DNA from 2 places in the Agarivorans sp. DSG3-1 genome. Region 1 is predicted to be linked to the other one. Evidence: predicted binding sites of a transcription regulator. Region 1 holds the regulator's gene; the other holds the start of a gene.

Region 1 (4,289 bases):
GTGACCAATTGTTAATGTCAGGGCTAAATGTTGACGACGGGCACTTCACTGTTAAGGGCGACTCAAGCTCGTATAGCACTACATTTAATCCAAATCCGAAGAAAAACAATCTAGAGTTATTTCCCTTTGATGAGTCAAACTCGACAGTTAGGGAAGCTCCTTTACATTTTCTAACCCACAGAGTTCTCAGCAACTTAAATGATAGCGACGGTGATGGAATGTGGGATGGTTGGGAGATTTATTATGGGCTTGACCATCTTGAAGCAAATGGAGAGGATGATGACGATGGAGATGGGTGGTCGAATTATTTAGAGTTTGTTGGTATTGATTCTTCTCCTGTAGATGCAACGTCTAAACCTTCTATCAACATCGGTATACCTAACTCGTTTATAGATACATTGGTTGGGCTTGAAAGTTCCAGTTACACGTTACGGTTATTTGGAAATATAGATAAACGTTTAGCTGATGCGATCAGCGATTTTTCGTTTACAGTGAGTTTCCCGGAAACTATCGAATGGAATATTGAAGAAAGTGACCACTGTTCTATAGAAAATAATTTACTAAAGTGTAATGTCACAGATTATTCAGATTTTATAGGTTACCAAAACCACCCTCTCGAAAACTTAGATTTAGCTATATTAGAGTTTAAAAATAGAAGTCTAGACGTAGGTGAAACGAAGCATAAAATTGCACTTGATTTTAATAACCCACTAATGACTTCAGCACAGGAAGAACCTTCGTTTTCACGCAGTCTAACACTTCACCAACGACCTTATACAGAAAGCAGGATTAATGCTAACGATTTTGCGGTTGTTTTAGACGACATCAAAGATGAGTTCTTCTATAAATTAGAAATCGATAGCAGTCGCTATCTAGAGCAGGCTTTAGATATTAGTTTACCAAGCAGTTCATTGGGAATGGAGATTGTTGGAATTAATGTTTTAGACGATGAAATGGTGTGCACCTTTTCTTCTAAGTTAGTTCAGTGTGATGTGCCATCTTTTCGTAATCCTTCTGTCGAACTGGTGCTATCTAAACCAAGTGCTCATGGAAAAGTGAGTATTGGCATCAATGTGAAAGACTACAAAGATGGTAGCTTGGTGTATGAGCAACAGTTTTCAAGTTTGCTCGCGATTACTTCATCGATGGCGGAGTTGAAGGCTCAAGCTGTTGAGCTAGAAGTTGGTGAGACGATATTAAACATAGCGCCTGGGATCTACAGTGGTAGCGTTACTTTTGATAGAAACTTAACCTTGAAAGGGGATGCTAATACAGAATTGTGGTTAAAGTCAGGTGCTTATGCAGATGGAGCCTCGATAACCAGTACTTCTGAGTTACACATTGATGGTCTAAATCTACACGTTATTGCTGATACAGACAGTGCAATAAAGGTGAGCGGGGGGAGTATTGTTAACAGTGCTATCCACATTTCTGGTTATCGCGGCTCAATGATTACTTCAGATAAGCCTATACGAATTACTCACAACTCCATAAATGTGAAAGACACGAATGGTGCACTTATTAACTTACCGCCGGGCTCATCGGTGAACAATAATCTTATTGTTTTGCAAAACAGCCGAGCGACGCTAATTGGAAACTCACTGGGTCAAGCAGAATCAGAGCAGCTTAAAGAATCTGTAAAAGTAAGCAATAATACTCTAATAGATATGTATTCTTTCTTTAGTGACCACTCGCTCTTTCCATTATCCGCCATTGTTTTTGAAAACAATATTGTCGCACTGACGGACAACTTAGAGAGTGTTGATGACTCAGAACTCGATGGTTCAGTATTTAGCGTTAGCGGTGAGCAAAGCGTTACTCGTCATAACTTGTTTTCATCTCGTTTTACAGAGCTACTAAATAATAGTGAGTTTGTGAACGAAAGTAACATTGTAAGCGACAAGATCTCTCAAGGGCTAGAGAGTGACTTCAGTTTGAATTTGACTAGCGAGGCCATTGATACTGGTGTTGATAACCTTGAGCTACCGAGTAAGGATTTAGCAGGAAGTGCAAGGATATCAGGTGCGGGCGTAGATATTGGTGCATTTGAGCTTCAGCAATAGTAAGTTTTTTTCAAAAGAAAATTTCGATAGCGCTATCCTGTCAGGATTAGCGCTATTGTTAAGTTCCCTGCTTTAAAAGTTGCTTTAGCATCCAAACATTGCAGCCATTATGGGCTGTACCTTGTAAAGGTGCGGATAAGTGTTTAAAACCGAGGCCTTCGTATAGTTTAATCGCTGCCGACATATTGCTAAGCGTGTCTAGGTAACAGCGAGAAAATCCCTGCTCTAAGGCAAATGCTAGGCAGGCTAAAGAGAGCTTTTTACCGAGACCTTGGCCTCTACCTTCTTCTAGCAAAAATAACTTTTTTAACTCACTGGTATCTTTACTATCGGCAAAAGGCGCAATGCCGCAGCCGCCAACGACCTTGCCATCTAACAAAGCGACCACATATCTACTACGATTTTGCTGTGTATAGTGCTGACTCATATTATCGACTTCAGCATCAGAGGGGCCAAAGCCTTCTCCTACCGCGCCATATTCTTGGCCAACCTGTTTGATTATTCGCTGTAGATCTTGGTCATATTGGGCTGATATTTCGATTATCTCAAGGGTCATTATTGCCTCCTATCACTTTGAATCAACAGTAACAAAATCAGAATTAAGATAAAACCTTGCGTCAAAATGTATGCTGTATATACTAACAGTGTGCTGTATAAACTTACAGGTAGACTATGAAGCCCTTAACGCCCCGCCAAACAGAAGTGTTTGAACTTATTCGCCGCCATATTAACGATACTGGTATGCCTCCAACGCGTGCCGAAATTGCTAAAGAACTAGGATTCCGCTCGGCTAATGCAGCAGAAGAACACCTTAGAGCTTTAGCTAAAAAAGGTGCGATTGAAATGATTCCTGGTGCGTCGCGAGGGATCCGTATTAGCGAAGCGTACTTGCCGGCTAGCGCGAATGAAGCCACTGTAGAACCCGAGCCAGGCTTGCCGTTAATCGGGCAAGTTGCTGCGGGTGAGCCTATTTTGGCGCAGGAGCACGTTGAATCTCATTACGCCGTAGATGCTAACTTATTTAATCCGCATGCCGATTATTTACTGCGAGTACAGGGCATGAGCATGAAAGATATCGGCATTATGGATGGTGATTTATTAGCCGTGCATAAAACTACCGAGGTACACAATGGACAGGTGGTTGTGGCTCGTTTAGATGAAGATGTTACGGTTAAACGTTTTGAGCGTGACGGCAAGATGGTGTACTTACATCCTGAGAATGAAGAGTTATCAACCATTGAAGTTGATCTTGAATATCAGAACATCGAAATAGAAGGTTTAGCGGTAGGTATTATTCGCACTGCCGATTGGATGTAAGCCTTATTCAACAATAAGTTCCCCATTTTGAAGCCCAAATCACTCTGATTTGGGCTTTTGTCGTTAGCATCACATCTTTTGTCTTTATCCACAAAAATCTCAACAATGTATTTACATTTCTTTAACTTAGGGGTTAATTTATAAGCAGTAGGTTGTATTTAGCTGTAATAGCCTATGCTTTTGGGGTGGGGATTTTCCCTTTATTCGCAGCTACTTTCCTAGCATGGAAAGTTGTTGTCGTTGGCTACTGCAAAGGAGAGCGCTGTGGGCCGATGGATTCAGCTATTATTGCTGACATTTTTTTCGTCGCATTTGTTTGCGCAAGAGATGTCTTTTAATTTACGTCCTGGTGTTACTGCCATCAGTGAGCAAGTTTATGGCTTGCACATGACAATTTTCTATATTTGTTGTGCCATTGGTGTTTTGGTATTTGGCGCTATGTTTTGGTCGATTTACCATCACCGTAAATCCAAAGGAGCGGTTCCTGCTCAATTCCACGAAAGCACTAAAGTGGAAATTATTTGGACCATTATTCCCTTTATCATTTTGATAGGCATGGCGATTCCAGCCACTAAAACCTTACTGGCAATGGAAGACCCTTCCGATGCCGACATTACCATTCAAGTGACAGGTTCCCAGTGGAAGTGGCACTACAAGTACTTTGACCAAGATTTAGAGTTTTACAGTGTAATGGCATCTGATTGGGATGAAGTAAACGGCAAACTGGAAAAGCGCAAAAACTATTTGCTTGAAGTTGACCACCCCCTCGTATTGCCAATCGGTAAAAAAGTCCGCTTCCTCATGACCTCTGAAGACGTTATTCACTCTTGGTGGGTGCCTGACTTTGCAGTTAAAAAAGATGCTAACCCAGGTTTTATTAACGAAGCATGGACCATCATTGATAAACCC
Region 2 (4,289 bases), 2.0 Mb from region 1:
ATCGCTGAGTCAATTGCAGCGCATTTAGAGCGGGGAATGAGTGCTGACGAAGCGGTAGTTAAGGGTGTTAAAAAAGCGGCACCAGGGGTTATTTCATCCTTCTTTACTACCATTTTTGTGCTGGGTAGTTTGATGTGGCTAGATGGCCAAATGGGCGCAGTGTTAAGCGTAGTGCCAATGGCATTGCTGTTAGTGCTATGTATTAGCTTAGTAGAGGCATTTCTTATTTTGCCAAACCACCTGCGCCACACTTTGCAACATCAAGGCATTGAAAAGCCAGAGTCTGGCTTTAAAGCCAAGTTCCTCAATATGTTTGAAGATTTTCGCCTTAACAAATTAGTGCCGGCCGTAACATTTGTGGTTAAGTGGCGCTATGTTTCTGTGGGTGCGGTATTCGGCTTATTGCTGCTATCGTTTTCGTTGGTGGTAAGCGGTTTACTAAAGTTTACCGCGTTCCCTGAACTTGATGGTGATATTGCTGAAGCAAGAATCATTCTCCCACCCGGTTCAAGCTTGTCGCAAACCGAAACCTTAGTGGCAGAAATTGTGACTGCTGCCCGTCAAGTTGGCGAACAATTTACCGAACAGAATCACGAGCCGCAGCGTTTAATTCACGACATTACCGCTCAATACAATTACAACGCTGATGCCGGAGAATCTGGTCCGCATGTGGCAACTGTTCGTTTAGATATTCTATCAGCAGAAGTGCGCAATACTTATATCGAAGAGTTCATTAGTGCCTGGCGCGAACAAGTAGGTGAGCAAGCTTTACCGTTAGCGTTGGCGTTTACGCAACCTACTATGGGGCCAGCAGGACGAGCTGTTGAAGTGAGGCTACAGCATTCAGATTTAGACACCTTAAAGACTGCCTCGGTAGAGTTGCAAGCCTATTTGAGCCAGTTTAAAGGGGTGAATAGCATCCTTGATGACATGCGACCTGGTAAAGAAGAAGTGGTAATTTCGTTACGTGGCGGCGCTGAATCTTTTAATGTAAACGGACAAATGGTGGCTGAACAACTGAGAGCATCTTATCAAGGAGCGATTGCAGATGAATTTCAACTTGGCCCTGAAAACATTCAAATCGATGTACGTTTAGATAAGTCGCAATCCGGTAGTTTACAAGCCTTGGCTAATTTCCCGGTAGTGCTTAGCGACGGAAAACAAGTGCCTCTATCTTCAATTGCCAACTTAGAATATCAACGGTCGTTTGTCCGCATTCAGCGTATAGACGGCTTACGCACGGTAACTGTGATGGCTGATGTTGATACTCGAGTTGCTAATACCAACGAAGTGATGCAACTGGTACAAAAAAGTTTTCTTCCGGAGCTAATTGCTAAGATACCTGGCTTAAGAGTTGATTTTGAAGGGGAGGCTAAAGAGAGCGCTAAAGTGGGGTCGTCTTTGGGTAAGAGCTTCACAATTGGCATTTTTGGTGTTTTTGCCATTTTGAGCTTTCAATTTAGAAGTTACCTTGAACCCGTGATCGTATTAACTGTTATTCCCATGGCGTTAATAGGTGTGTTGTGGGGACACTTTTTGTTAGGGCACAGTCTAAGTATGCCCTCTATACTAGGCTTTATTTCATTGGCTGGGATTGTGACGAATGACTCCATATTGTTGGTGCAATATATTCGGCACCATTTAGATGAAGGAGACGATGTTTATCAAGCGGTGGTGAACGCCAGTAAAGAACGCTTCAGAGCGGTGTTTTTAACCTCACTTACCACCGCCGCGGGTTTACTGCCGTTGTTGTTAGAGACTAGTTTACAAGCACAAGTGGTGCAGCCTATTGTGGTGTCTATTGTGTTTGGGATTGTAGCGTCAACGATGATGGTATTGTTTATTATTCCGGCGGCCTACGCTATTTTGGCCGATTGGAACTTAGTGCATAAGCATAAAAGCTTACATTAGTTATACGGCCAAGCCTCTTGCTTATTTAAGTATGAGGCTTGGTCAATTTAGGTAATTAGCCAGTAGAGGTGTGTGCTGAGGCTAAGTCGTAACACTGATAAGCAATTCCTCTAATGGCCACATCTCGCCTAAAGGCTTTTTTAGAGCCCTGACGATAGCTGGTGATTGATACTGTGTCTGCCGTTGGATATTGCGGGCGTACCGATTTTACATATTCATCGCGAGCTTCATGTCCTTTTGAATCATGGTGGCTAGTGTAATAAACACTGCCAAGTGCGGTGCATTGGGAGATATCTCGGTCGTCTTCCAATAACGTTACGCCATGGTAAGTAGTGGGAGTGTTAGAGCAGCCCGTTAAAACAATTAGGCTAGCGGAAACGATAAGCATTAATTTATTCATGTATTACCTCGATTTAGTTTACGTACACTCTCCTTGTTGGTTATTTGTTCAATTGTAATGTCAACTTTTTGTTTTAGATATATCGCTAACAGACTCATAGAGTTATCGCTGCGCGAGTTAATCATCCCTTAGCCAACACATTTTCCAATTTCAAATATAGAGGGCTGGATATATATCCAGTATTTAAGGTAAGCTTACGCTATCTAAAGTTAGGAGTCTTTGCAGTGATCGCTACCATTAAAGGTATCTTAGAAGAAAAAGTCCCACCTTTTGTATTGATAGATGTAGCCGGAGTAGGCTACGAAATACAACTTCCTATGAACTGCTTTTACCAATTGCCCGAACTGGGTGAGTCGGTGCGTTTATTAACGCATTTTATTGTGCGAGAAGATGCCCAATTACTTTATGGCTTTCACGACAAAGCCTCGCGTTCGTTATTCCGCGAGCTGATAAAAGTAAACGGTATTGGGCCTAAAGTGGCCTTGGCCATTTTGTCTGGCTTGAGTTGCGAGCAATTTGTATTCGCGGTTAAACACGAAGACTTATCAAGTTTGGTAAAAGTGCCAGGCATTGGTAAAAAAACCGCAGAGCGTTTGTTAGTAGAGATGAAAGACCGTTTGAAGAACTGGAACGCCGAACTACCCGCTACACCATTAAGCGATAGTTTATCTAGCCATGGTGACTTACCCTTGGTGGCTACAGTTGATCCTAAAGAAGAAGCCGTTGCAGCGCTTGAGTCGCTGGGTTATAAAGGCATTCAAGCAGAAAAACTGGTTAAGCAAGTGTATTCAAACGGCATGATCAGTGAAGAGTTGATCCGCGAAGCACTAAAAGCGGCTTTGTGAACAAAGGTAGAGTAAATGATTGAAGCAGATCGCTTAGTTTCCGCCACGCCGGTGATTGAAGAAGAAACTGTAGACCGCGCAATTAGACCCAAAAAGTTGGACGATTACACCGGCCAGCAAGCGGTAGTTGAGCAATTAGAAATATTTATTGAAGCGGCTAGGCGCAGAGATGACGCGCTCGATCATTTGTTAATTTTTGGTCCTCCGGGGTTAGGTAAAACCACCTTAGCCAACATTGTGGCTAACGAGCTCGATGTGAATATTAAAACCACCTCTGGCCCTGTACTAGAGAAAGCCGGTGACTTGGCAGCATTGCTCACTAACCTTGAGCCTGGCGACGTATTGTTTATTGATGAAATTCACCGGCTTAGCGCAGTAGTTGAAGAAGTGCTGTATCCAGCGATGGAAGATTACCAGCTGGACATTATGATTGGCGAAGGCCCAGCGGCCCGCTCGATTAAACTCGATTTGCCCCCATTTACGTTGATTGGCGCCACCACGCGCGCTGGCATGTTAACGTCACCCTTGCGGGACCGCTTTGGTATTGTGCAACGCTTGGAGTTTTATAAAACCGACGACTTGGCTGAGATTGTTAAACGAAGTGCGCATTATCTAAATTTAGAGCTTGATGCTGAAGGGGCGTGGGAAGTTGCTAGGCGTTCACGAGGAACCCCGCGTATCGCTAACCGTTTACTGCGACGTGTTCGTGATTTTGCTGATGTAAAATTTGATGGCAAAGTAACGCAAGAAGTAGCTGCTAAGGCGCTAGATTTACTGAGCGTAGACAGTGCTGGTTTCGACTACATGGACACTAAGCTACTCAAAGCGATAACGGAAACTTTTGCAGGTGGTCCCGTTGGCTTAGACAACCTTGCTGCAGCCATTGGTGAAGATAAAGAAACCATTGAAGATGTACTCGAACCGTTTCTTATTCAGCAAGGCTATTTACAACGTACCCCACGTGGTCGCATTGCTAGCGATAAAGCCTATTTACACTTGGGTTTTGATATACCTAAGCGTTAAAAATGCTGTCGTTTAGTCACGACAGTGTGGTTTAAAAATCGGCTTAAAGTGTTTAGTTTTAAGCCGTTACCCCAGTTTTCTCACGCAATTCTCTAAATTAAGTGGTTTGA

The links. The regulator LexA, encoded in region 1, represses DNA repair genes until DNA is damaged. The targets are predictions, from matches to a motif close to TACTGTATNNNNATACAGTA.
Region 2: ruvA (Holliday junction branch migration protein RuvA) is a predicted target of LexA. The motif match lies at 2,474-2,493, and genes of this name have one in related genera.

Annotation. Positions count from the first base shown of each region.
Region 1 is NZ_CP177241.1:1,642,078-1,646,366, forward strand. It holds gene ACLD71_RS07715 (choice-of-anchor Q domain-containing protein) at 1-2,063, shown strand, start outside; gene ACLD71_RS07720 (GNAT family N-acetyltransferase) at 2,122-2,619, opposite strand; gene lexA (transcriptional repressor LexA) at 2,736-3,380, shown strand; gene coxB (cytochrome c oxidase subunit II) at 3,708-4,289, shown strand, end outside.
Region 2 is NZ_CP177241.1:3,685,268-3,689,556, reverse strand. It holds gene ACLD71_RS17135 (efflux RND transporter permease subunit) at 1-1,911, shown strand, start outside; gene ACLD71_RS17130 (hypothetical protein) at 1,967-2,311, opposite strand; gene ruvA (Holliday junction branch migration protein RuvA) at 2,536-3,156, shown strand; gene ruvB (Holliday junction branch migration DNA helicase RuvB) at 3,172-4,179, shown strand.